DNA from 4 places in the Candidatus Endoriftia persephonae genome. Region 2 is predicted to be linked to each of the others. Evidence: predicted binding sites of a transcription regulator. Region 2 holds the regulator's gene; each other region holds the start of a gene.
The links. The regulator FliA, encoded in region 2, starts transcription of late flagellar genes. The targets are predictions, from matches to a motif close to GCTAAAGTTNNNNNNNNNNCNGCCGATA.
Positions count from the first base shown of each region.

Region 1 (5,685 bases), 640 kb from region 2:
GGAAACAATCTCAACAGTCTGGCAATCACCGGTGTCAGTAGCGCCAGGAAACGTAATGTTAAAATCCTCAAACTGGAAGGCAAATTCCCCAGCTATGAAAATATCAAATCGGGAGCCTATTTGCTTTATCGACCGCTCTATCTGGTAACTAATCTCAGGGGCACAAACCGCGCTAAGGTGATGAAGTTTATCCAGTTCGCCAACAGCCCGTTAGGTCGGGAGGTCATCCGGCATAATGGAGTTGTGCCCTACATGGATGGGCTCCACCTGGCCGGCAAACTACACCAGCAGCAACGGGCCAGTCGGAAGATGCGACTTGATAAGCTGAGGCAGGATGAAAACTAGCCCGTTTAGCGGAGGGCCAGGCCTATATGTAGCTTGGGCTGCTTGCGCAGCAGAGGCGAACGGGCTGCGTCCATATAAAGGGGTTTCTTGTGGAGTAAGCGTCAAGCTTTGTTCTTTGCCAGCATCTGGCGTAGCTTGACGGCCAGTTCAGTGGGTTCGAACTTTGGCACATAGGCATCAGCACCGACACCGCGTCCGAGTTCCTGGTTAGCGTCGGCAGAGAGTGACGAGTGCATGATGACCGGAATATCGTTCAATCGGGAGTCCTCCTTGATCTTTTTGGTAAGCACGTAACCATCCATCTCCGGCATCTCGACGTCGGTAAGAATCAACTGGATATAGTCGCTGCTTTTATGCCCCGTTGCCTCTGCCCGATTGGCAATTTCACGTATTCTTGCCCAAGCCTCCGATCCGTTGGCGGTGCTGATGTACTTGATCCCCATATGATCGAGCGTGCGGATGATCTGGTCCCGGGCGACCACCGAGTCATCGGCGAACAGGATGGTAATGCCTTCCTCTTCCATTCTTGGGATGCCTTCGAAGAGCTCTTCGCTCTGACCGAATCCGGAAGTCTGAGCGAGTACCATCTCCACATCCATGATCATCACCAGCCGACCATCCTTCAGCTCGGTAACTGCGGTAACCAGTCCGCCATGCTGCTGTACCATCATCGGCGGCGGTACCCTGACATTCTCCCAGGCGAGTCGTTCGATGGTGTCAACCGAGTGGACCAGAAACCCCTGCACGTTTTTGTTGTATTCGGTGATGATCAGGATGCCGGGTTTCTCGTCAGTCTGTACGCCACAGAATTTTGGCAGGTTGATGACCGGAATCATGTTGCCACGCAGACTGACCATACCTTCTACCGAGGGGGGCATCTCAGGGGCGTGGGTGATCTGAGGTACCAGCATCACCTCGCGAACCTTGAAAACATTGACACCAAATGTCTCTTCGCGTCCGGTGTTTGCGTCGTGCCCGAGGCTGAACAGCAGCACTTCAAGCCGGTTGGTGCCCGCCAAGCGGGTTCTGTCGTCCACGGATTTGATGAATGTTGCCATCTGCGTTCACTCGGTAATGGATGGACCAGTCCTTTGATGCCTGCAATACGGCACCCTCAAAAGACTGCTGATCACCGTTTATAGCGGTCGTTTTTATTCAGGCTTTAGGATATTTTTGACTGATGGAGCAGACTGCGCTCTCCTTGCTGGCGCAGCTATGCTTCAATCTATGTGGTGGTCTGCCCTGACATTTTCTGATTGTAACCAAGGTAAGCAAAGATGAATCCCGAGAAGGTGTTGTTCGGTTTTTTTATCGTTCTTTCGTTGACACTTAATTTCGGTTTTTTTGTTGGGGAAATTGACAATCCCGCCCACCACCATGTCTATGAGCTGTTTGCTGTGATCGTGGTCAACCTGATCGCCACCGTGCTCAAGTTTGGCGACCGTACGCAGATGGGGGCGGTGTTGCTTGCCACAAGTCTGGCGGCGCTGCTGCAGCTGTTTGCAGGGGCGCTGGTCTGGGGGATTGCGGCTCATGTGACTCATGTTGGTTTGACGCCGACGGTAATGGCGAGCATCGTCTCGCTTTCGGGGGGGGCGTTACTGGCAAATGTTGTGTCGGTGGTGCTGTTAGTGATCGAGACGGTAATGCTGCGGCGCTGAGCCCGGGTCTACGCTATGAACAGCATTTTTTTCCTGGTGATGCGGCGCATGCGTGCGCCCTTGCTGGCCCTCATCTTTACCTACTCGGTGGCGGTGTTGGGGCTGGTGCTGATACCTGGCCAGGATGCCGAAGGCAACCTTTGGCATATGGATTTTTTTCATGCCTTCTACTTTGTCAGTTTCATGGCAAGTACTATCGGTTTTGGCGAGATCCCCTACGAATTCACCGATGCGCAACGGCTCTGGGTGACCTTCGCGATATTTTTTACCGTCATCGTCTGGCTCTACTCTATCGGTACCCTGCTCACTCTGTTTCAGGATGCCACTTTCCATCAGGCACTGATTGAACGGCGTTTTGCTCGTCGGCTCCGGCAGATGCGGGAGTCGTTCTATCTGGTGTGCGGTTATGGCGAGACCGGTAGTGCGCTGATCAAGGCATTGACCGAACGAAACCAGCAGGCGGTGGCAATTGACATCAGGCAGGAACGGGTCAACCTGCTGGCGCTGGAGAATCTGCGTCAATATGTGCCCGCCTTGTGTGGCGATGCACGTCTGCCGCTACATCTGACAGAAGCGGGACTTGATCATCCGCTCTGTTCCGGGGTGGTGGCGATTACCAACTCCAATGAAGCCAACCTGAAGATCGCTATCACCGCCAAGTTGCTACACCCTGACATTACCGTCATCTGCCGGGCCGACTCTCACGACATTGAGGCCAACATGGCCAGTTTCGGTACTGATTCCATTATCGACCCGTTCGACACTTTTGCCGTCCACTTTGCCACCGCCCTACAGTCCCCCGCTCTCAACCTGTTACAGGAGTGGCTGACTTCGGTGGCTGATGCCCCGCTTGGGGAGCCGATCTATCCGCCGCGGCATGGGCTCTGGGTGGTGTGCGGGTATGGTCGTTTTGGTAGGGCAGTCTTCGATCAGCTGCGCAAAGAGGGCATGGAAGTGGTGGTGATTGAGGCTACTCCCAAGAAGACCGGGGAGCCGCCAAAGCCCTTCGTGATAGGGCGCGGTACCGAGGAAGAGACTCTGAGAGCGGCGGAGATCGAACGCGCAGTCGGTATCGTTGCCGGTACCGATAACGATGCCAACAACCTGTCGATCATCATGACCGCGCGGGCGCTCAATTCTGATTTGTTTGTCATCCTGCGACAGAATCGCAAGGACAACGAAGCCCTGATCAAGGCGGTGAAGGCCGATATGGTGATGCACTCGAGTGCAATCATCGCCAATCGCATCCGGGTGTTGCTCGGTACCCCGTTGCTCTACGAGTTTGTGCAACTGGTGCTCTACGAAGAGGATAGCTGGGCCTGCGAGCTGGTGAGCCGGATTTCGGCGCTGGTCCAGCATCGGGTGCCGGATGTTTGGGAGTTGGCGATCAACCAGGAGCAGGCCTATGCGGTCGAACTGGCGTTGCGTGAACATCAGCGAGTCAATCTGGCAGAGATCATGCGCGATCCGGGCAAACGTGAACAGAGGCTGAGGTGTATTCCCCTATTGCTCATCAGGAATGATCAAAGGATCATGTTGCCTGCCGAATCACAACGGCTCGAGCCGGGGGACCGCCTGCTGTTTTGTGGCTCGGGAGGTGCCCACGACCGGATGGAGTGGACCCTGCAAAATGAACACGCCCTCAGCTATGTGCGTGTTGGTGAAGCGCCGCTCCAGGGGTGGCTGTGGCGCTGGATCCGCAACAGGAGAGAGGTATGAATCCGCTGCTTGAAAGGCTACTACAGGATCATCGCAACCTGACCCGACTGCTCGATCTGCTGGAGCGCAAACTGGATGCTCTGTCGGACGGTCAGGATTCCAATTTCGATCTGGAGATCGAGCTTCTCGACTACATTGAGCACTACGCCGATTCAGTCCACCATCCAACAGAAGACGTGATCTTCAGGGTGGCCCGAGGGAAGGCGGGCAAGTTGCGCAGTGTATTGGACCGTCTGAGCGAACAGCATGGTGAGCTGGTCGCCTTTACCCACCGTTTTCGGGAGACCCTGGAGGGGGTGATCCAGGGTGAGGTGGTGACGCGCGAAGAGTTGGTGATCCGCGGGCGGGAGTATGTGGCGCTACAGCACCAGCATATCGATCTGGAGGAGCGAGTGGCGTTTCCCGGCCTGGAGGCGTGTATGAACGATGAGGATTGGCAGCGGGCTGCTGCCAGGGCGCTGATTCCGGATGATCCACTGTTTGGCTATCGGGACTACAATCGTTTTCGCAGCCTGATCGATTTCCTGTCGGCGAACGATGTCTCCGGTTGATTTGCATGGCCAACTGGCTCAGGCGGGCGGTTGTCAGTCGTGTTGAGTGACGCCGGGAATCTCCTCCGCCATCAACGGCAGTGAGTAGAGATAGCCCTGTACAATCCGGCAGCCAAACTCCTCTAGCAGGGCCTGTTGCTGCTTTGTCTCCACCCCTTCGGCAACCACCTTAAGATCAAGGATGTTGGCCAGGCTGATGATCGCCTGCACGATGGCCGCGCGGTTCTGCTCGGTCTCCATGCCATGGATGAACGAACGGTCGACCTTTAGAGTCTGCACCGGAAAATTACGTAGATGTTCTAGTGAGGAGTAACCGGTGCCAAAGTCGTCGATGGCGAGTTTGACCCCCATGTCGGCGAGCTGGCCGAGCAGTTCGATGGTGTGCTCCATATCCTCCATCAGGCCGCTTTCGGTGATCTCCAGCTCCAAGCTGCTGGCGGGAAGTTGGTACTCTTTAAGGATTGCAGCGATCGTTTCGGCCAGGTTGGGGGAGACGAACTGGCGCGGCGAGATGTTGACTGCCACCCGCTCTATCCTTACCCCCAGTTGCTGCCAGGCCTTCAATTGCCTGCAGGCCTGACGCAACACCCATTCGCCCACCGGGATGACTAGCCCCGTCTCCTCCAGCACATGCAGAAAAAGATCCGGTTTGAGTATCTCGTGTTCGCTGCGCCTCCAGCGCAGCAGTGCCTCAACTGATTTGAGCCTGCCGGTTTTGATGTCGACCTGGGGCTGATAACGCAGTTCGAAGGCCTGGTTCTCCAGGGCGCGTCGCAGGCCGTGTTCAATGTTCATGAACTCGGTGGCGAGGGTGTTCATGTCGTCGGTATAGAACTCGAAACCGTTTGAGCGGCGCTCTTTTGAGCGGTACATGGCGGTGTCGGCATTGCGAATCAGGGTTTCCGCGTCCGACGCATCATCGGGATAAAGGCTGATGCCGATGCTGGTGCCGGAGAAGAGTTCCAAGCCGCCGATGTTGAAGGGCTGCTGAAACAGGGAGGTGATACGTTCTGCTTGGGTGATGAGGTCATCGGTCTGCTCAATTCGGGGGATGATCAGGGTGAACTCGTCGCCGCCGAAGCGGGCGATGGTGTCCTCCTCCCGTTTGTGGCTCTGCAGCCGCGCCGCTACAGCCTCGAGCATCTGATCGCCAATCTCGTGACCGAGGGTATCGTTGATGTTTTTGAAACGGTCCAGGTCGAGAAAGAACAACGCCATGCGGTTCTGCTCACGCCGCGCGCTACGGATTGCCTGTCTCAGACGGTCGATGAAGAGTGCCCGGTTGGGCAGGCCGGTGACCAGGTCGTAGTAGGCGAGATGATGGATCTGCTGCTGCGCCACACGGTATTCGGTCAAGTCCTGCGCCACCAGCACCATGCCTTGGTGACCGGTGTTGGGGTCGAGCATGG
Region 1 is NZ_CP090569.1:2,086,046-2,091,730, reverse strand. Features, by position in the region: gene L0Y14_RS09380 (phosphate ABC transporter substrate-binding protein) at 1-345, shown strand, start outside; gene L0Y14_RS09375 (chemotaxis protein) at 447-1,403, opposite strand; gene L0Y14_RS09370 (DUF6394 family protein) at 1,623-2,006, shown strand; gene L0Y14_RS09365 (potassium channel family protein) at 2,022-3,725, shown strand; gene L0Y14_RS09360 (hemerythrin domain-containing protein) at 3,722-4,276, shown strand; gene L0Y14_RS09355 (putative bifunctional diguanylate cyclase/phosphodiesterase) at 4,310-5,685, opposite strand, start outside.
Region 1: a site for FliA is predicted at 1,485-1,512, ahead of L0Y14_RS09375 (chemotaxis protein). Genes of this name have one in related genera too.

Region 2 (5,685 bases):
TGCAGGTGCCCGCTACCTCGGAGCCGTCACCGGAGCAGCGTGAGCTGACCTGGGACGATGTGCAGCCGGTGGATGTGATCGGCCTAGAGGTGGGCTACCGGCTGATCCCGCTGGTTGATCGCAACCAAGGTGGGCAGCTGATGAATCGTATCAAGGGGGTGCGGCGCAAGCTCTCTCAGGAGATGGGTTTCCTGATCCCCTCGGTGCATATTCGTGACAACCTGGACCTTTCGCCCAACGCCTATCGCATCACCATTAACGGCGTGATCAGCGCCGAAGCGGAGATCTTTCCCGACCGTGATCTGGCGATCAATCCAGGGCGGGTGTTTGGTGAGCTGCAGGGCACCTCTACCAAAGATCCCACCTTTGGTCTGGATGCGGTCTGGATCGACCATGAGCAGCGCGACCATGCCCAGACGTTGGGCTACACGGTGGTCGATGCCAGCACAGTGGTGGCGACCCATCTGAGCGAGATCCTGCACAACCAGGCCCATGAGTTGTTGGGTCATGAAGAGGTGCAGCAGTTGCTAGATTCGCTCGGCAAGACCGCACCGAAGCTGGTGGAGGATCTGGTACCCAAGCTGCTCTCCTTGAGTGTGGTGCTGAAGATCCTGCAGAACCTGCTGGCGGAACATATTCCGATCCGCGACATCCGCACGATTGCCGAAACCTTGGCGGACCAGGCGCCAAGAAGTCAGGATCCTGTCATTTTGACGGCGGCAGTCAGGGTTGCGCTCTCTCGAGGTATCGTCCAGCAACTCATTGGTTCTAATGCGGAAATTCCCGTGGCGGTGCTTGAGCCGGGTCTGGAACAGATATTGCAGCAGACGTTGCAGACCTCGGAAGAGGGGCAAGCTGGGTTTGAACCTGGCTTGGCAGAGCGGCTACAGGCGGCGCTGGCTGAGACCAGCTCCAGCATGGAGGCAGAAGGAATGGAGAGCATTTTGTTGGTGGCAGCACCGATCCGCGCCTGGATGGCGCGCTTCGCCAAACATGCGGCCCCGGGCATGCACATCCTCTCCTACAACGAGATTCCGGACAACCACCAGGTGAAAGTGGTGTCGACTATCGGCGGAAACCATGCGGAAACCTAACAGGCAGGCTGGGACAGAAAAGGGGAGCAAGCCACACAAGGCTAGCGTTCCTTTGAATGGACGGCCTGTCCAGAAGGATTGTGGACGATGAAGATCAAGCGGTTTTTTGCTCCCGACATGCGAACTGCCCTGCGCAAGGTGCGTGAGACGCTCGGTTCAGATGCGGTGATCCTCTCCAATAAGCGGGTGGATGGCGGTGTCGAGCTGGTGGCGGCGATGGACTACGACGAGGCGGCATTCACGCCCGAGCCTGAGCCTGAGCCACCGGCGATGGCGGATGTTCGCCCCCTGAGGCCGCCACAGTCGGAAGTGCCTAAAAATGAACCCTATATCGGCGAGCGGCATGAGCCGCCGGCACAGACACTGAAGCTCGATCAGCTGCGTCGCCAGCGTCAGCCTGCGGCCAAGCGGGTGGAGTGGAGTCAGGATCCGCTGCTGCAGGAGATGCGCCGTGAGATGTCCGAGCTGCGTCGGATGATGGAACTGGAGCTCTCCGAGCTGACCTGGCGTGACTTGGGGGAGCGATCACCGCAGAAACAGGAGCTGATGCGGCAACTGATGGAGTTGGGGCTGAGTGCCGATCTCTGCCGCAAGCTGGCCGAGCGGGTCGATGCAACGGAGAGCCCGGAGCAGGCTTGGCGGCAGGCGATGTTCCACCTCATCGGCGAACTGCCGGTGATGGATGGGGATATGTTGGAGCAGGGCGGCGTGATTGCCCTGGTGGGGCCAACCGGGGTGGGCAAGACCACCAGTATCGCCAAACTGGCGGCGCATTTCTGTCTGCGCCAGGGTTCCAGAAGTCTGGCGCTGATCACCTGTGACAGCTATCGCATTGGTGCCCAGGAGCAGCTGCATAACTACGGCCGGATCCTCAATGTGCCGGTGCGTTCAGCCGCCAGCGCGGATGAATTGAGCGATGCGCTGCATACCTTCTCAGGCAAGCGGTTGGTGCTAATCGATACAGCGGGCATGAGTCAGCGAGATCTGCAGTTCAGTGAACGACTGTCGTTGATCACCGCCGGCAACCATCCGGTGACGACCCTGCTGACCCTCTCCGCCACCACCCAACGTGCCGCGATGAACCATGCGGTGAACGCCTTCCGTGTCGCCAATCCGGTGGGGGTGGTGTTAACCAAGATGGATGAAGCGGCATCCCTGGGCGGGGTGTTCAGTACCCTGATCGAGGCCGGGTTGCCGCTTGCCTTTACCACTGATGGGCAGCGGGTGCCGGAGGATCTGCATCTGGCAAGGGCTCACACGCTTGTCAGTCAAGCCATCGAACTCGCCCAGGAGGCAGGGGAGGTGCTGGATGAGGCCTACCTGGCTCTCGCATTTGGAGGAACGGGTGAACATGCTCATGTCTGATCAGATCGAAGACCAAGCCGCCGGGTTACGCCGCATGGTGAATCCCGAGCCGGTGCGAGTGATTGCCGTGACTGGCGGCAAGGGTGGGGTTGGCAAGACTAATATCTCGGTCAATCTGGGGGTGGCGATGGCGGAGATGGGGCGGCGCGTGATGTTGCTGGATGCGGATCTCGGGCTGGCCAATATCGATGTGATGCTCGGCTTGCATCCCGAGTTCGATCTCTCCCATGTGATGCGCGGCGAGCGCCGCCTGGAGGAGATCCTGGTGACCGGCCCTCACGGCATGAAGGTGGTGCCAGGGGCCTCCGGTGTGCAAAAGATGGCCGAACTGAGTACCGCGCAGCATGTCGGTCTGATCAATGCTTTCAGTGAGCTGGCCAACGATGTCGATGTACTGCTGATCGATACCGCTGCCGGGATCTCCGACCAGGTGGTCAGTTTTAGTCGTGCGGCGCAGGAGGTGGTGGTGGTGGTCTGCGATGAGCCGGCCTCGATCACCGATGCCTACGCCATCATCAAGCTGCTCAACCGGGAACACGGTGTCAGTCGTTTTCGGGTGCTCGCCAACATGGTGAGAACGGTGCAGGAGGGGCGTGATCTCTACAATAAGATGTGTCGGGTCACCGACCGTTATCTGGATGCGATGCTTAGCTACATGGGCAGCATTCCTTATGACGAACAGCTGCGCAAAGCGGTCAAAGCACAGCGGCCGGTGGTGGATGGTTTCCCGCGTTCAAAGGCTGCACAGGCATTCAAGAATCTGGCGAAGAAGGCCGATACTTGGCCGCTCCCCACCGGGGTTAGTGGTGATCTGCAGTTTTTTGTTGAGCGTCTGATCCAGTTTTCAAGTCAATACGGGGAGAGTGCAAGGTGAACGGCTTGGCGAGTTACACGGCCATTCAGAACGATCAGGAGCACGATGATCTGGTGACCCGGCATGCGGGGCTGGTGAAGCGCATTGCCTATCATCTGATGAGCCGTCTGCCGCCGAATGTGCAGGCAGATGATCTGATCCAGGCGGGTATGCTGGGGCTGCTGGAGGCGAGTCGCAACTACGACCCCACCCAGGGTGCCAGTTTTGAGACCTATGCGGGGATTCGCATTCGTGGCTCGATGATCGATGAGATCCGTCGCAGTGACTGGACGCCCCGCTCGGTACACCGCAAGGCGCGCATGGTCTCTGATGCAATGCGCGAGATCGAAAATGCAGAGGGGCGGGATGCCCGTGATGTTGAAGTGGCTGAGGCGCTCAACCTGTCACTCAAGGAGTATCACCAGATCCTGAAGGATTCCACCGGCTCGAGGGTCTTCAGCCTGGATGAGCTGACCGCGGTCGGCGAGATCAACATCACCCCTGCCACCGGCAAGAATACCTATGAAGGGCCGTTTGAAGGGCTGCAGAAAGATGCGTTTAAGAATGCGCTGGCGGAGGCGATCGCCGGTCTGCCGGAGCGTGAACGGCTGGTGATCTCCATGTATTACGACGACGAACTCAATCTGAGAGAGATAGGTCAGGTGCTTGGTGTGAGTGAATCCCGGGTCTGCCAGATCCACAGTCAGGCTACGCTACGTTTGCGTTCGCGTCTGAGCGAGTGGCTGACTTTGGTGGAAGAGGAGTGAGTCTCAATGGTCGGAACAGAACGGTTTGGGGGGAAGTCAATGCTGCAACGCACTTCTTCCAGTCTTACAGTGGCGACACAGTGATGGGAGGTTGCCTTGGATAAAAATATGAAGATTCTCATTGTGGACGACTTCTCCACCATGAGGCGCATCATCAAGAACCTGTTACGGGATCTGGGTTTTACCAATACCCATGAGGCCGATGACGGGACCACCGCGTTACCGATGCTGCAGAACGGGAACTTCGATTTCCTGGTTAGTGACTGGAACATGCCAGGCATGACCGGCATCGATCTTCTCAAAGCGGTGCGTGCCGATGCCAAGCTTGCCGCTTTGCCGGTATTGATGGTGACTGCCGAATCGAAGCGAGAGCAGATCATCGAAGCAGCGCAGGCGGGGGTCAACGGCTATGTGGTTAAGCCATTTACCGCAGCGACTTTGGAAGAAAAGATCAACAAAATCTTCGAACGTATCGAAGGTTGATGTACTCCAGGGACAGCTAGCGTTGGCGAATGTGTCGTTTGCGTCCATTTTGTCGGTATAGCAGGCCCTAGTCGGGAGAGACCAGATGCAGGAAACACCGGATATTGGTACTGCTCGTCTGGAGACGGCACGTGCTTTGGTCGAAATGCTTGAGGCAGGGAAAAATCAGGAGGCCGAGCAGCTCATCGCAGAGCTGTCGCTGGGAAGAGAGAGCGAGCTATTTCAAGAGGTTGGCCGTCTAACGCGCGAACTTCACGAAGCGATCAACGGCTTTCTGCTGGACGCCCGTATGGCGGAGCTGACCGAGATCGACATCCCCGATGCCAAAGAGCGTCTCAGCTATGTCATTACCATGACGCAACAATCGGCGGACCGCACTTTGACGGCTGTTGAGAAGAGCCTGCCGCTGGTGGCTGAGATGGAAGGGCGGGCGAAACAGCTTGCAGGAGAGTGGGATAAATTCCGTTCTCGACAGCTGAACAAGGACGAATTTCAGGAACTCAGCTTGGCGCTTGATGGTTTTCTAAAAGAGTCAGCCTGCAGTGCCGCCGCCCTGCATGAAAACATCTCAGAGGTATTGATGGCGCAGGACTTTCAGGATCTGACCGGGCAGATCATCAAGAAGGTGATCGATCTGGTGCAGGATCTGGAGCAGCGTCTGGTGATGCTGGTGCGGATTACCGGCCAGCGGATGGAGGTAAAACGGGAACAGCAGCCAGAGAAGCTTGAAGGGCCTGTGGTGCCTGGGGTGGATCAAGGGGATGTGGTGAACGGTCAGGATGAGGTGGACGACCTGCTTTCAAGCCTCGGATTTTAGTTCTGCGTTGAGTTGCCGACACACCTGCATGTGGAACTAGGAAAGTTTTTGAAGGTGTCAGCGGGCTTCGGGAGCAAAGCATGGCGATCGATGTAAATGATGAAATACTGCAGGATTTCCTGGTAGAGGCAGGAGAGATTCTGGAGCAGCTGAGCGAGCAGCTGGTGGATCTGGAGCAGCGGCCGGAAGACTATGACCTGCTGAATGCGGTATTTCGTGGTTTTCATACCATCAAGGGAGGTGCAGGCTTCCTCGGTATCGAGGCCTTGGTCGAAGTCTGCCATCGGGCTGAGGATGTTTTCAACG
Region 2 is NZ_CP090569.1:2,727,118-2,732,802, reverse strand. Features, by position in the region: gene flhA (flagellar biosynthesis protein FlhA) at 1-1,094, shown strand, start outside; gene flhF (flagellar biosynthesis GTPase FlhF) at 1,182-2,459, shown strand; gene L0Y14_RS12330 (MinD/ParA family protein) at 2,446-3,333, shown strand; gene L0Y14_RS12325 (RNA polymerase sigma factor FliA) at 3,330-4,079, shown strand; gene cheY (chemotaxis response regulator CheY) at 4,188-4,562, shown strand; gene L0Y14_RS12315 (protein phosphatase CheZ) at 4,648-5,379, shown strand; gene L0Y14_RS12310 (chemotaxis protein CheA) at 5,460-5,685, shown strand, end outside.

Region 3 (5,685 bases), 120 kb from region 2:
CTCCATTGATTGGCAACCACGGCAAGTTTTGCCTCGATCTCCTCATTCTGGTTGGGGGGTAAGGACAGCGGTTTTTTCATTCCCAGGTCGGAGAAAGTCTCGCCCCCATCCCTTAGCGCAGCCAAGGAGACCTCAAACAGCTTTTTTGTCTTATCGGTAGATCTAACTGACTGCTCGCTTCGACTCCGCCCCAGATCGTCGAACAGCTCCTTGGTGAACTTCTGGGTCAACATACGTTGCCGCCCTGCGATGTTGATAACCGTGGAATCTGCCTTTTGCTGATTCAGAGTCGCTACGGTGTAAACAACAACACCTACCAAAGCGAGTGCAAAAAAGAGGCTGATAATGAGAATTTTTTTGCCGACGGAGAATTTATCCAGGAATTTATGCATCACCAACCACCTCGATACGTCTGTTTGTATCCCCAACCATGAAGAGCACCTCGACTCGGTTTAATCACCCGAAAGATGAGTCTGCTTCACAATATCGACACAAGGTACAGGGACTTTAGACTGGCGAAGAAAGGCGAACAGGCCAATGACACAGCCGATGACGTTCATCATCGGCTGAATGCATGGTGGAATGACTGCCACGCTCCCGGAAAATCCGGGGATGGCAACAATAGGAAGGATTAGCAGCAGCTCAGCAGAACGCCACCCATTCGGCTTGAGTCAGTTGAGGGGCTTCCATTGCTTGTCACCCCCCCGCCAGAAAGACACCGCTCAAGCCCTCCGGACTGCAGGCAGACGACCTACCAGTTCTCTCCCAGCAGCTCAAAATGGGCTTGAGGATGGAGACATGCGGGACAGAGATCCGGCGCCGCCTCTGCCTCATGCAGATACCCGCAGTTGCGGCAGCGCCAGACCACCTTGCCGTTGCGTTTGAAGACACGTCCTGCTTCGAGGTTGTCCGCCAGATCCGTGTAGCGTTTGCCATGCTGCTTTTCCGCGATCGAAATCGCCTCAAAGGCCATCGCCACCTGCTCAAACCCCTCTTCCCGGGCAACCCGGGCGAACTCGGGGTACATGCTGGTCCATTCGTGCTCTTCACCTGCCGCCGCAGCTCGCAGATTCTCCAGAGTAGTGCCGATCCCGCCCGCAGGAAAGGTCTCGGTGACCTCCACCTCGCCACCTTCGAGGAACTTAAAAAAGCGCTTGGCGTGCTCCTTCTCCTGATTCGCAGTCTCCTCAAAGATATGGGAGATCTGCACCAAGCCCTCTTTACGCGCCACCCCGGCAAAGTAGGTATAGCGGTTACGCGCCTGGGACTCACCGGCAAAGGCGATCAAAAGATTTTTCTCGGTCTGCGTACCTTTAATGCTACGGCTCATCAATATTCTCCTTTCGCCAGGGACCTTAATTGGCATCAGCCAGAAAACAGCTACGTTCGAGGGACAGGGCGTAACACAGCCTTCAGAACATCTCCGCCTCGACCTCCAGATACGCCACGCTGATGTGACGCCCCACCTCTGCGTTGAAATCGACCCAATCCTTGAATTCCGCCAGGGCCTCAACCACCTTGGGTTTCATCTCGAAGTCACTCAGCCCCTCATCAAGGTATTTCGCCACCTCCTCACGCAAAATGGAGAGATAGCGTTGGAAGGCCTGCGGCACCGCGATATCCCCAGTGGGCCCATGACCCGGCACAAACACCGTGGCGCCGCTTGCCATCGCCATCTCGATGGCGGCGATATTACCCTTGAAGGTGCCGTTATCCATCCGGCCGAAACGATTGTTCATCACGTTGTCACCGAGAAACATTAGCGACTTCTCCGGGATGAAGACCATCAGGTCAGTGTCACTGTGGGCCTTCTCGCCATAGAGGAACTGGAACTTGATCCCGGCCAGTTCCACCTCATCGCCATGTCTTACCGCTAGGTTGGGAGCGTAGATTCCGGTGCCATCGGTGGCGCCTTCAGTGAGTCGCTTGAGTAGCGCAATCCAGCTATCCCCCTCACCCTGCTCAACCTTCTCGATCATCTTCGGATGACCGTAGGTCGGAATCTTCGGATTGATCTGGTGAAAGGCATGGTTGGCGAGCCAATGGTCGCCGTGGACATGAGTGTCGATCAGCGCCACCACCGGCAGATCGGTGACCTTGCGGATCTGCCGCATCACCATCTCACCGCTCTGCACGCTGGAGCCTGGGTCGATGACGACCACACCATCCTTGCCAACGATAAAGCCGGGATTATTCATGAACCCCTGATTCTCCACCGACGGGTGTCCCAATGGACCCTGGATCACATAGGCGCCATCTGCCACCTTCACCGCAGGATAGTCGCGCACCGCCGGGCCACGTCCTTCCGCCAGCACCGGGCCGACAACAAAAAATGCCAGCAACAACCCCAACATCTGTCTCATACCATCCTCCAAAAAAACATAGTCGTTATAGTATCAATGAGGCCCAACAGCACCTCGGAACAGGATATATCAGATCCCGGGCTGGTACGTCATCAGCTCTCAAGCCAGAAAGTCACCGGCCCATCATTCAGCAGTTCCAGCTGCATGTCAGCACCAAACCGGCCGCAGGCAACCTGGGCGTATTCTGCATCCGCCCGTTCAACCAGATAGTCAAACAGCCGCCGCCCCTCTTCCGGAGATGCCGCGCTGGAGAAACCGGCACGCATCCCCTTGCGGGTATCCGCAGCCAGGGTGAACTGGGGCACCAGCAACAGGCCGCCTTCAACATCGCGCAGGCTGAGGTTCATCCGCCCAGACGCGTCGGGAAAGACCCGGTAACCCAACAGCCGTTCCAGCAGGCGCTCAGCCAGAGCCAAGTCGTCACCCTGCTGCACACCGACCAGCACCACCAGCCCCCGACCAATCTCACCGATCAACTGCTGCGCCACGCTGACCCGTCCATAACTCACCCGCTGTAACAGCCCGATCATGCCAGCTCCCCGACAAACCGTTCGGTGGCCTCCACCAGCGCCTGGCGAGTACCTGGCTCGGTGGCGGAGTGTCCGGCATCTGCAACCACCTGCAGCTCACTACCCGGCCAGGCCCGATGCAGTTCCCAGGCAGAGCTGAGCGGACAGATCAGATCATAGCGGCCATGCACGATGACGCCGGGAATATCCTTCAGCCTGTCCACCTCTTCCAACAGTTGGTTGGGGCGCAGAAACGCCTGGTGGACAAAGTAGTGGCACTCAATGCGGGCAATGCTCAGAGCATTACGCGGACTAGAGAAGAAATCGACCACCGCGTCGTTGGGCAGCAGGCTGGCAGTACGGCCCTCCCAAACCGACCAGGCTTTGGCAGCGGCCATCCTGGCGATATCGTCACTGCCGGTGAGACGCCGATGGTAGGCATTGAGCAGATCGCCACGCTCCTCCTGCGGAATTGGCGCCAGATAGTCTTGCCAATAGTCCGGAAAAATCCGGCTCGCCCCCTGCTGATAGAACCACTGGATCTCCTCCTCACGACAGAGGAATATGCCACGCAATATCATCGCACTGACCCGCTGCGGATGCCGTTCAGCGTAGGCCAGCGCCAGGGTCGAACCCCAGGAGCCGCCAAACAGCAGCCACCGTTCAATTCCGAGATGGTTGCGAATCTGCTCGATGTCTTCGATCAGATCGTCGATGGTATTGGCCTGTAACTCCGCATGCGGCGTGGAACGACCGCATCCGCGCTGATCGAACAGGATGACCCGATAGCGGTTCGGATCGAAAAAGCGCCGATGGTAAGACTCGCAGCCAGCGCCTGGCCCCCCATGCAGAAACAGAGCTGGAATCCCCTGTGGGTTACCCACCTCTTCTATGTAAAGGGTATGCAGATCATCAACCGGCAGCTGATGGCTGATATAGGGGGCGATTTCAGGAAACAGGTCCGTCATGCATCTCTTCCAGATCAGATAGCAAAGGAGGGGATTCTATCGGAATTTTCCTACAAGCAAAGAAGATCCCACCCACATCCGAACAGATAGCCCTGACTTAACCTAAAGGTGTCGCCATCACGGACCCCAAGGAAGGACAAAACAGCACCGGATGCTGTAACGGATTAGAGACCTTTGCCAACCAAAGCAGGCGACCATACCCCGATAGCATGGATTGCTGTCGGGGTTTTTTATTTCTCGCCCCATCCTCCATGATTCATTCCGAGGCTCCCTAAAGAAATCCCTCACCGATCCGATAGATAGGACTAAATCAGAAAATCGTACTCAACAAGGTGTCATGGCATCCTGCAAAAGGTGACGACTGTGGAACAACAATCAGAGCCTTCCCAGAAGAAGATCAAAAGCCTGCTCTGCTGGGCTGCTTCAGCTCTATTAACAGTCGCCATCATCGTTCCTTTCATCATCGAGAGCACATGGATTCACATCACACTGGAGGTGACGGCACTGATCAGTGTGCTGGTCAGTGCAATTCTCCACCACAGAGAGAGCCAAGAGGCAGCTCAGCAGCTAACCTGCCATACGCGCCAGACCGATGACTACCAGTCACTATTTGATCAGGCGATGCAGGAGCTTAACGGGCAGTTTCACCAAGTCCATCACGATCTCGACCATGTAATCAATCTGGTCAGCGATGCTATCACCCGCCTCTCCAATAACTTCACCACCATCCATGATGAAAGCAGCCGCAGCGAGCAGACCCTGGCTGGCTTGATTGACGTTCTGACCAAAGAGGTAGAGGAGAGCGGCAAGCAGGATCAGTTTGCCAGTGTGGAACGGTTTGCACATGAAACTGAGCACATCGTTGGCAACTTTGCCACCACCATCAGAAACATCACAGAAGCCAATCTGACCATTGTCGATCGCTTCAGCAACATCAACCAGGACGCCGATAATGCGGTCAGCCTACTGAAGGAGGTGGACGACATCAGCGCCCAAACCAATCTGCTGGCCCTCAACGCAGCGATTGAGGCCGCACGCGCCGGAGACGCCGGACGTGGCTTTGCTGTGGTCGCCGATGAGGTCCGCCTGCTGTCACAGCGCACCACCGACTTCAACACCCAGATCCGGGAACTGCTCACGGAGATGCAAAATGCCATTCACAGTATCCGATCCATCGTCGAGCAGTCGGCGGCAACCGACATCAGCGTGATCGAGCAGTCCCGGGAGAAGCTGAGCCAGATGTGGTCCGAGATGGAGCAAATCAACAGCAGTGTGCAGGCCCATCAGGATCAACTGACGAAGATCACCCAACAGACCCGACAGCAGGTGGCGGATGGCATCACCTCACTGCAGGTAGATGATATGAGCCGTCAGATCCTAGAACATGCCCATCAACGGCTGGGGCAGATCAATGATGTCTCCCAACAGATCAGCACCATCCTGCTCAATCATCAGCAGGGGGACCCTCCCTTGGAGGAGCTCTCCAACTTGCTGAATCTCATCCGCAATGGATTTCAATCGCTGGGGCGCAAATCCGTGCAGGCCGACAACATGGGCAGTGGCAACGTCGATCTGTTCTGACTGGAAGTGCGCCCTGTCACCCCTCCCGTGAGGCGCGTTTGCGCTCATGCTCCTTGAGGTGCTTCTTGCGGATGCGGACCGCGCTGGGTGTGAGCTCCACCAACTCATCATCCTCGATGAATTCCAGCGCCTGCTCCAGGCTGAATTTCAGCGGCGGTGTCAGCATGATGGCATCGTCCTTGCCAGAGGCACGAACATTGGTCAGCTGCTTGCCCTTCAGCGGGTTGACCACCAGATCGTTGTCCCGGGAGTGGATGCCAACGA
Region 3 is NZ_CP090569.1:2,602,581-2,608,265, forward strand. Features, by position in the region: gene L0Y14_RS11755 (methyl-accepting chemotaxis protein) at 1-233, opposite strand, end outside; gene rbr (rubrerythrin) at 752-1,330, opposite strand; gene L0Y14_RS11765 (MBL fold metallo-hydrolase) at 1,413-2,363, opposite strand; gene dtd (D-aminoacyl-tRNA deacylase) at 2,456-2,893, opposite strand; gene pip (prolyl aminopeptidase) at 2,890-3,840, opposite strand; gene L0Y14_RS11780 (methyl-accepting chemotaxis protein) at 4,204-5,421, shown strand; gene typA (translational GTPase TypA) at 5,438-5,685, opposite strand, start outside.
Region 3: a site for FliA is predicted at 4,111-4,138, ahead of L0Y14_RS11780 (methyl-accepting chemotaxis protein). Genes of this name have one in related genera too.

Region 4 (5,685 bases), 1.4 Mb from region 2:
GGGCTCCGGTTTTCTGTTTCTTGACGACATGTTCGCGCAGAGACTGGTGCATAAGACGGTGCTGTCGATCACCGCATGGATCGTGTTTGGAATGTTGCTGTGGGGACGATACCGTTTTGGCTGGCGAGGCCAGAAGGCATTGATCTGGACCCTGAGTGGATTCGTGGTTTTGATGCTGGCCTATTTCGGCAGCAAGGCGGTAATTGAGCTGGTGCTTGCCTGATTTTCGTCCAGGTCAGCGGCTGAAACGGCGGTAGGCCTTTGCCACCTGCCGGCCCTGCTGCAGACGATTCAACTGGGTGCGGATCTCATCCCTGGAACGGTCGCCTATCGCCATGATCTCCGTATCGAGCCTGATGATCTCCTGAACCTTGTTGGCAGCCAGCATCTGGTCACCAAACGCCTCTTCACCATCAAAACACTCAGCGATCAGACGGCTGCGCTGCACCTCCGTCCGCTCCGCCTCCTCCCAGGCAGCCTGTTGTGCCTGTTCACGCATCTGGCGGGTCAGCAGCAGAACCTGCTCCAGGAGGTCATCTTTCACAACCATCTAGGCACCCACTGCAGGAGAGATCTTCTCCTGTGGCAGCTGTTTGACCTCATCCGGCAATGCATCCCAGGCAAGCTTGATCTCGGTCAGCAGCGAGGCGACCTCATCGAGGATTTCCGGATCGTTGCTGCTGTTGGCCGCCATCAGGCGACGCCCCATATATTCGTAGAGGTCATCAAGGTTGCGGGCAATATCACCACCACTCTCTAAATCGAGTGCGCCGCGCAGGCCGTTGATGATAGACAACGCCCAACTGATATGCCGGCTCTTCTGCCCCATATCCTTGCGCTGTATGAACCCCTTCGCCGCCGCCATCTTGTCCAGCGCACCCTCCATCAACATCTGGACGAGCCGGTGCGGACTAGCGTAGGCAACCTCTGAGCTGGTTGCCACCTGTCCATACTGGGATATTCCACGCTTTTTTAAATGGCTCATGGGTAATTATGCCTCACGACTGTTTCTCATTCTTGTCTGGATCACCGCTCTCTGCAGCGCTCTTTCCCTCTAGGAAGAGTCTCTTTGTTTCCATCCCATACCAGTCAGGCTCTCATCTCCTTCAACCATCTCATTTATATTTAGGATGAGAACTGTTGCGAAAGAAAACTGCTGGTAGTTTGCAACTGCCCCATTAACGAGTCGAGCGCGGCGAACTGGGCCCGATAGCGTCGTTCAGTCAGATCGAGACGATATTCAAGCTGATTCTGTCGATCCTGCAGGGTATCAATGCGGGCAGCCAGTCCATCCTCACGCGCATCCACCATACCATCAGCAGTCAGCAGATCGTGGGCGAGATCACCCAAGCGTTTGGCAAATCCCTGATCACTGTCCGCGAACAACCTGCTGACCCCGCTGAAATCGGAATCCATCGCCTTGCTCAATGCGCTCTTATCAAGACTCATCCGGCCATCCTTGCCGATGGAGAGCCCCACTTCTGTCATATGGGTGTAGCTGCCACCAGTAATCGAGGCACCACTATTGACTATGCCAAGCATCAGGCTTTCCATGGTCAGCAGGGTGCTGTCTCCCGCCAACTGCCCATCATAAAGGCTATCGATGGTATTGCGCAGATTGTTGAAGGCGGTAGCAAATGCATCCACTGACTCGGCAATAGCGTCATCATCTCTGCTGAAATCGACCGTGCCACTACCAGTTGTTTTAAGATTAAGGGTCACACCCTGAATCGCATCACTGATCGTATTCGAACTACTGGTCACACTAAAGGTATCGACGGTCAATTGGGCATCTTGAGCAGCCGCCACCTGAGTCAGGTTCTGCGTACCTGCCGCCTCGTAATGGAGTTGGGAAAGCCCTGCATCCCCCGAGACCACCACCTCAACGGCATTCGACGCACCGCTGTCATTCGAAGTCAGGATCAGGCGGCTGCCACCACTCTCGTTGAGAATGGTGGCGGCCACCCCTGGATTATCACTGGCCTGATTGATCGCATCTCGAATGCCCGCCAGGGTGTTGTTACTGCTGTCGATGGTGAGACTGAAGCTGCCACTGCCCACCGAGATATCCAGAGTGCCGCTTCCCACCACAGTATCCTTGTTGGTAAAGGTAGTGGAGGCGAGCTTGTGGCGTTGAGCCAGTTGGGTGACGTTGATATTGAAGCTGCCCACATTGGCAGTCTCATCCGCACTGGCGGTAAAGGCATCCGCGTTGGAGGATGAACCGGAGAAGACCTGGAACTTGGAGAGAGAGCCCAAGCCATCCATAGCCGTTTCAAAATCCGACACAGCACTGCGCAGCTGGCCATAGGCGCTGATCTGCGCGTTGACCTGGCTCTCCTGATTCTGCAGACGATCCAGCGGCAGCCGCTCCAGGTTCATCAACTGATCAATGATGCTGTTGACATCGAGCCCAGATCCAACACCGGGAGCGAGAATAGAAGCCATGATCGTCTCCCCTCCATTTAATTTGTTTTACCCTGGAGGAGAGTCCATCCAGGGTGAAAGTCTAAGTTTGAACTCTACAGCGGCAAGCCGATCTCTTTCAGGCTTTCGCCTTAAGGATCACCCCAGAATTCTCTTGCATACGCTGTGCAAGCCGGATGACCTCTTCAGGTGGGATCTGGCGAACTAGTTCGTCCCGATCCAGATCAATTACCTTGATGATTGTCTTGCCACTCTCCTCATCCACGCTGAACTGGAGTGAGCGCTTCTGCTGCTGGACCTTCTGATTGAGCTCTTCAACCATCTTTTCCAGCCGCTCAAGACTGCCCTGGGACTCCTCTTCAGCCTGGTCTTGATGGATCGATATATTCCGCTCAGCAACCTGACGTGCAGCTTCTGCTGGCCTGGCCTGCTCCACCCATTGGGGCTGGGTCGTCCGGCTGAACTGAAGCAGCGATCCCATTGTTACTTCGGTTGTCATTGCATCCACCCTGAGGCTGATCTCTTCGAGTCTAGTGCATCCGGGCTAGATCACCCGGATGCCGGTCGATGAGCTTACTGCAACAGCGCCAGGGCACTCTGCGGAACAACATTGGCCTGAGACAGTATCGAGACACCAGCCTGCTGTAGGATCTGCGTCTTTGTCAGTGCCGCGGTCTCCGCCGCAAAGTCGGCATCCTGAATCCGGCTGCGTGAAGCAGTGAGGTTCTCAGCGTAATTCGAAAGATTTGAGATAACCGCCTCGAAACGATTCTGCACGGCACCGAAGGTTGCTCGATTCTGAGCCACTGATGTGATGTCGTTTTCGATACCGGTGGATGCGGTGCTCAACTCTGCCGATGCGGCGGAGGCACTACTGACATTGATGGTGCCGGTAGCGGTCAGGCTTGAAGCGTAGGCATTCAGGCTGGTCAGGTCGATAGTTTTGACGCTCACCTGGTGACTGGCCTTGCCATCCTGACCCACCTGGAAGCTCATGCTGGCAGTGGCGGACAACAGGGAAGTACCATTGAACTCGGTGGTCTGCACGATACGGGAGATCTCCTGAGTCAGCTGATCCACCTCCTTCTGCAGGCCGGTGCGATCTTCAACGGTAGCGTTGGATGACTGCACCGCAATCTCACGAATCCGCTGCAGGTTGTTGGCGATCTGACCGAGGGCACCTTCCGCAGTCTGACCAAGTGAGATGCCGTCTGCCGCGTTACGTGTGGCCTGATTCAGACCGCGGATATCCGCAGTCATCTTTTCAATCTGATAGAGACCCGCCGCGTCGTCTTTCGCGCTGTTGACGCGCAGACCGGAAGATAACCGCTGCAGGGATTTGGCTAGATCGTTCTGTGTGGAAGAGAGGTTACGCTGGGCGTTCAGCGACATTACGTTTGTATTGACTACGAGTGCCATAACTTTTCTCCTAATCACCCGGCGATGCTGTACATCAAGCCTGGGCATCGGGTTTGCATTTAGCAGATATACCTTCGAGAGTGATGGTATTTACCGCTTCCGGCCTCTGTAACGGCAGCCTGCCAGGGATCTTTAACCCCTCCCCTTATAAAAAGACAGCTCTGCACTCACTGATAACGATTTGTTTTTAATGAATAATCAAACATTCCATGAGAAAGGCAAAAAATGGAACCCAGGAACACCATTCCCCTCATGGTTCAGCTAAAACTCTCTAACTACCCCGCCGGCTTCAGCAGTTGGCGCAACACCTCATCAGAGAACAGCGCCTGCATCCACTCCTCCAGGTGATCTTCCAACATATGATTCTCCCGCACCCAGGCCCGCATCCGGTCGCCCTCGTCAGCCAGAGCATCCGGCTCGTGGATACGTTCGCGAATCGCCTTCTCCCAGGCTCCCGGCTTATTGGGTAGACAGGTTGCCGGACTATTGCGATAGGGCTCCACATCAGAACAGATTACCGGCCAACCAAGGGCCCCATACTCAAGCAGCCGCAGGTTGCTCTTGCCCTCATTGAATTTATTGTGCTCCAGCGGAGCAATCGCCAGATCCAGATTCAGGCTGGCGAGCTTCTGCGGATAGTCGACGAATGGCACCCCGTCGTGGTACTCATCCACCAGCGGCCGCAGCGGAGTCGGGCACATTCCCATAAAGACCCATTCCACCTCGTCCTGCAACGCCTCCATTACCGGCCGGATCAGCTCCAGATCCCCCCGGTGCTGGGCGGCACCGGCCCACCCTACCCGTGGCTTTTTACCCTGGCCACGCTTCGACTCCAGACTGCCCCAGCGCTGCGTCTCCAGCCGGTTCGGCATCACCCAGATATCCTCGATAAAGTCCTGATAGACCTCCCTCAACGGCTCGGTGGTGACGATCAGCCGATGACAGTGCTTCAGCGCCCGCCGCACCCGCTTCCGCATATCGCTGGGCAAACGGTTCTTCTGCCCGCCCTTCTGCGGCAGGTGAAACAGGTTGTCATCGAGACTAAAGACCAGAAAGGTATCGGTGTACTTCCGGTAGAGATCCAACCAGCGGATCATCAGATCGTTGATGCCGTGCAGCACAAACAGGCTGTCCGGCGCAGCGCGGGCCATCTCAGGCAGGCTCGGCACCCGGGTGCGTTCCCGCCCCTCAGAATTGGGCAGTAGCGAAATCTGCGCCAGCGCCGCCTGCTCCAGCGCCCGCAACGGCGCTCGCACCCGATACTCACCGCCACCACCGGAGTTGACCGGATAGGCCCAGACCCTGGGCCTGGGGTGAAATGCCGCTTCCCAGGTCACATCCATCTCGGTCTCGGGCTGGACCTCTTTGTGCAGCAGGCTCAGATTGGGGTTGAAGGCCGGATCATTGGCCAGCGCCGGCAGGTGGCGCGACACCAGCGCCTCCTGGCTGCGCGCCACCATCTTGACAAAGCTATTGTCGGCATAGCTGTGGATCGTCTGCCGTCCAAAGTGCACCAGACTGGCAAACGGCGTCCAGATCACCTTGTAACCGGCCGCCTTCACCTTCAGACAGAGGTCCACATCGCTGTAACGCACGCCAAAGTGCTGCTCATCCAGGCCGCCCACCTGATCGAACAGCTCATGCCGAATCAGCAGACAAGAACCGCTCACCGCCGAGTACTCCTGGGCCACCTGCAGCCGCCCCATGTAGCCATCTTCACGCATCGAGATGCCGACGAAGGGTGAGCCGGCATCTCCGCCCATGCCGAGCACCAGCCCAGCGCTCTCGATCCGCTCACTGGTGTAGATCAGGCGCGGCCCGACCACCCCAACCTGCGGT
Region 4 is NZ_CP090569.1:527,010-532,694, reverse strand. Features, by position in the region: gene L0Y14_RS02565 (cytochrome C assembly family protein) at 1-223, shown strand, start outside; gene L0Y14_RS02560 (flagellar protein FliT) at 236-544, opposite strand; gene fliS (flagellar export chaperone FliS) at 551-985, opposite strand; gene fliD (flagellar filament capping protein FliD) at 1,126-2,448, opposite strand; gene L0Y14_RS02545 (flagellar protein FlaG) at 2,546-2,926, opposite strand; gene L0Y14_RS02540 (flagellin N-terminal helical domain-containing protein) at 3,001-3,846, opposite strand; gene L0Y14_RS02535 (glycosyltransferase) at 4,122-5,685, opposite strand, start outside.
Region 4: a site for FliA is predicted at 3,956-3,983, ahead of L0Y14_RS02540 (flagellin N-terminal helical domain-containing protein). Genes of this name have one in related genera too.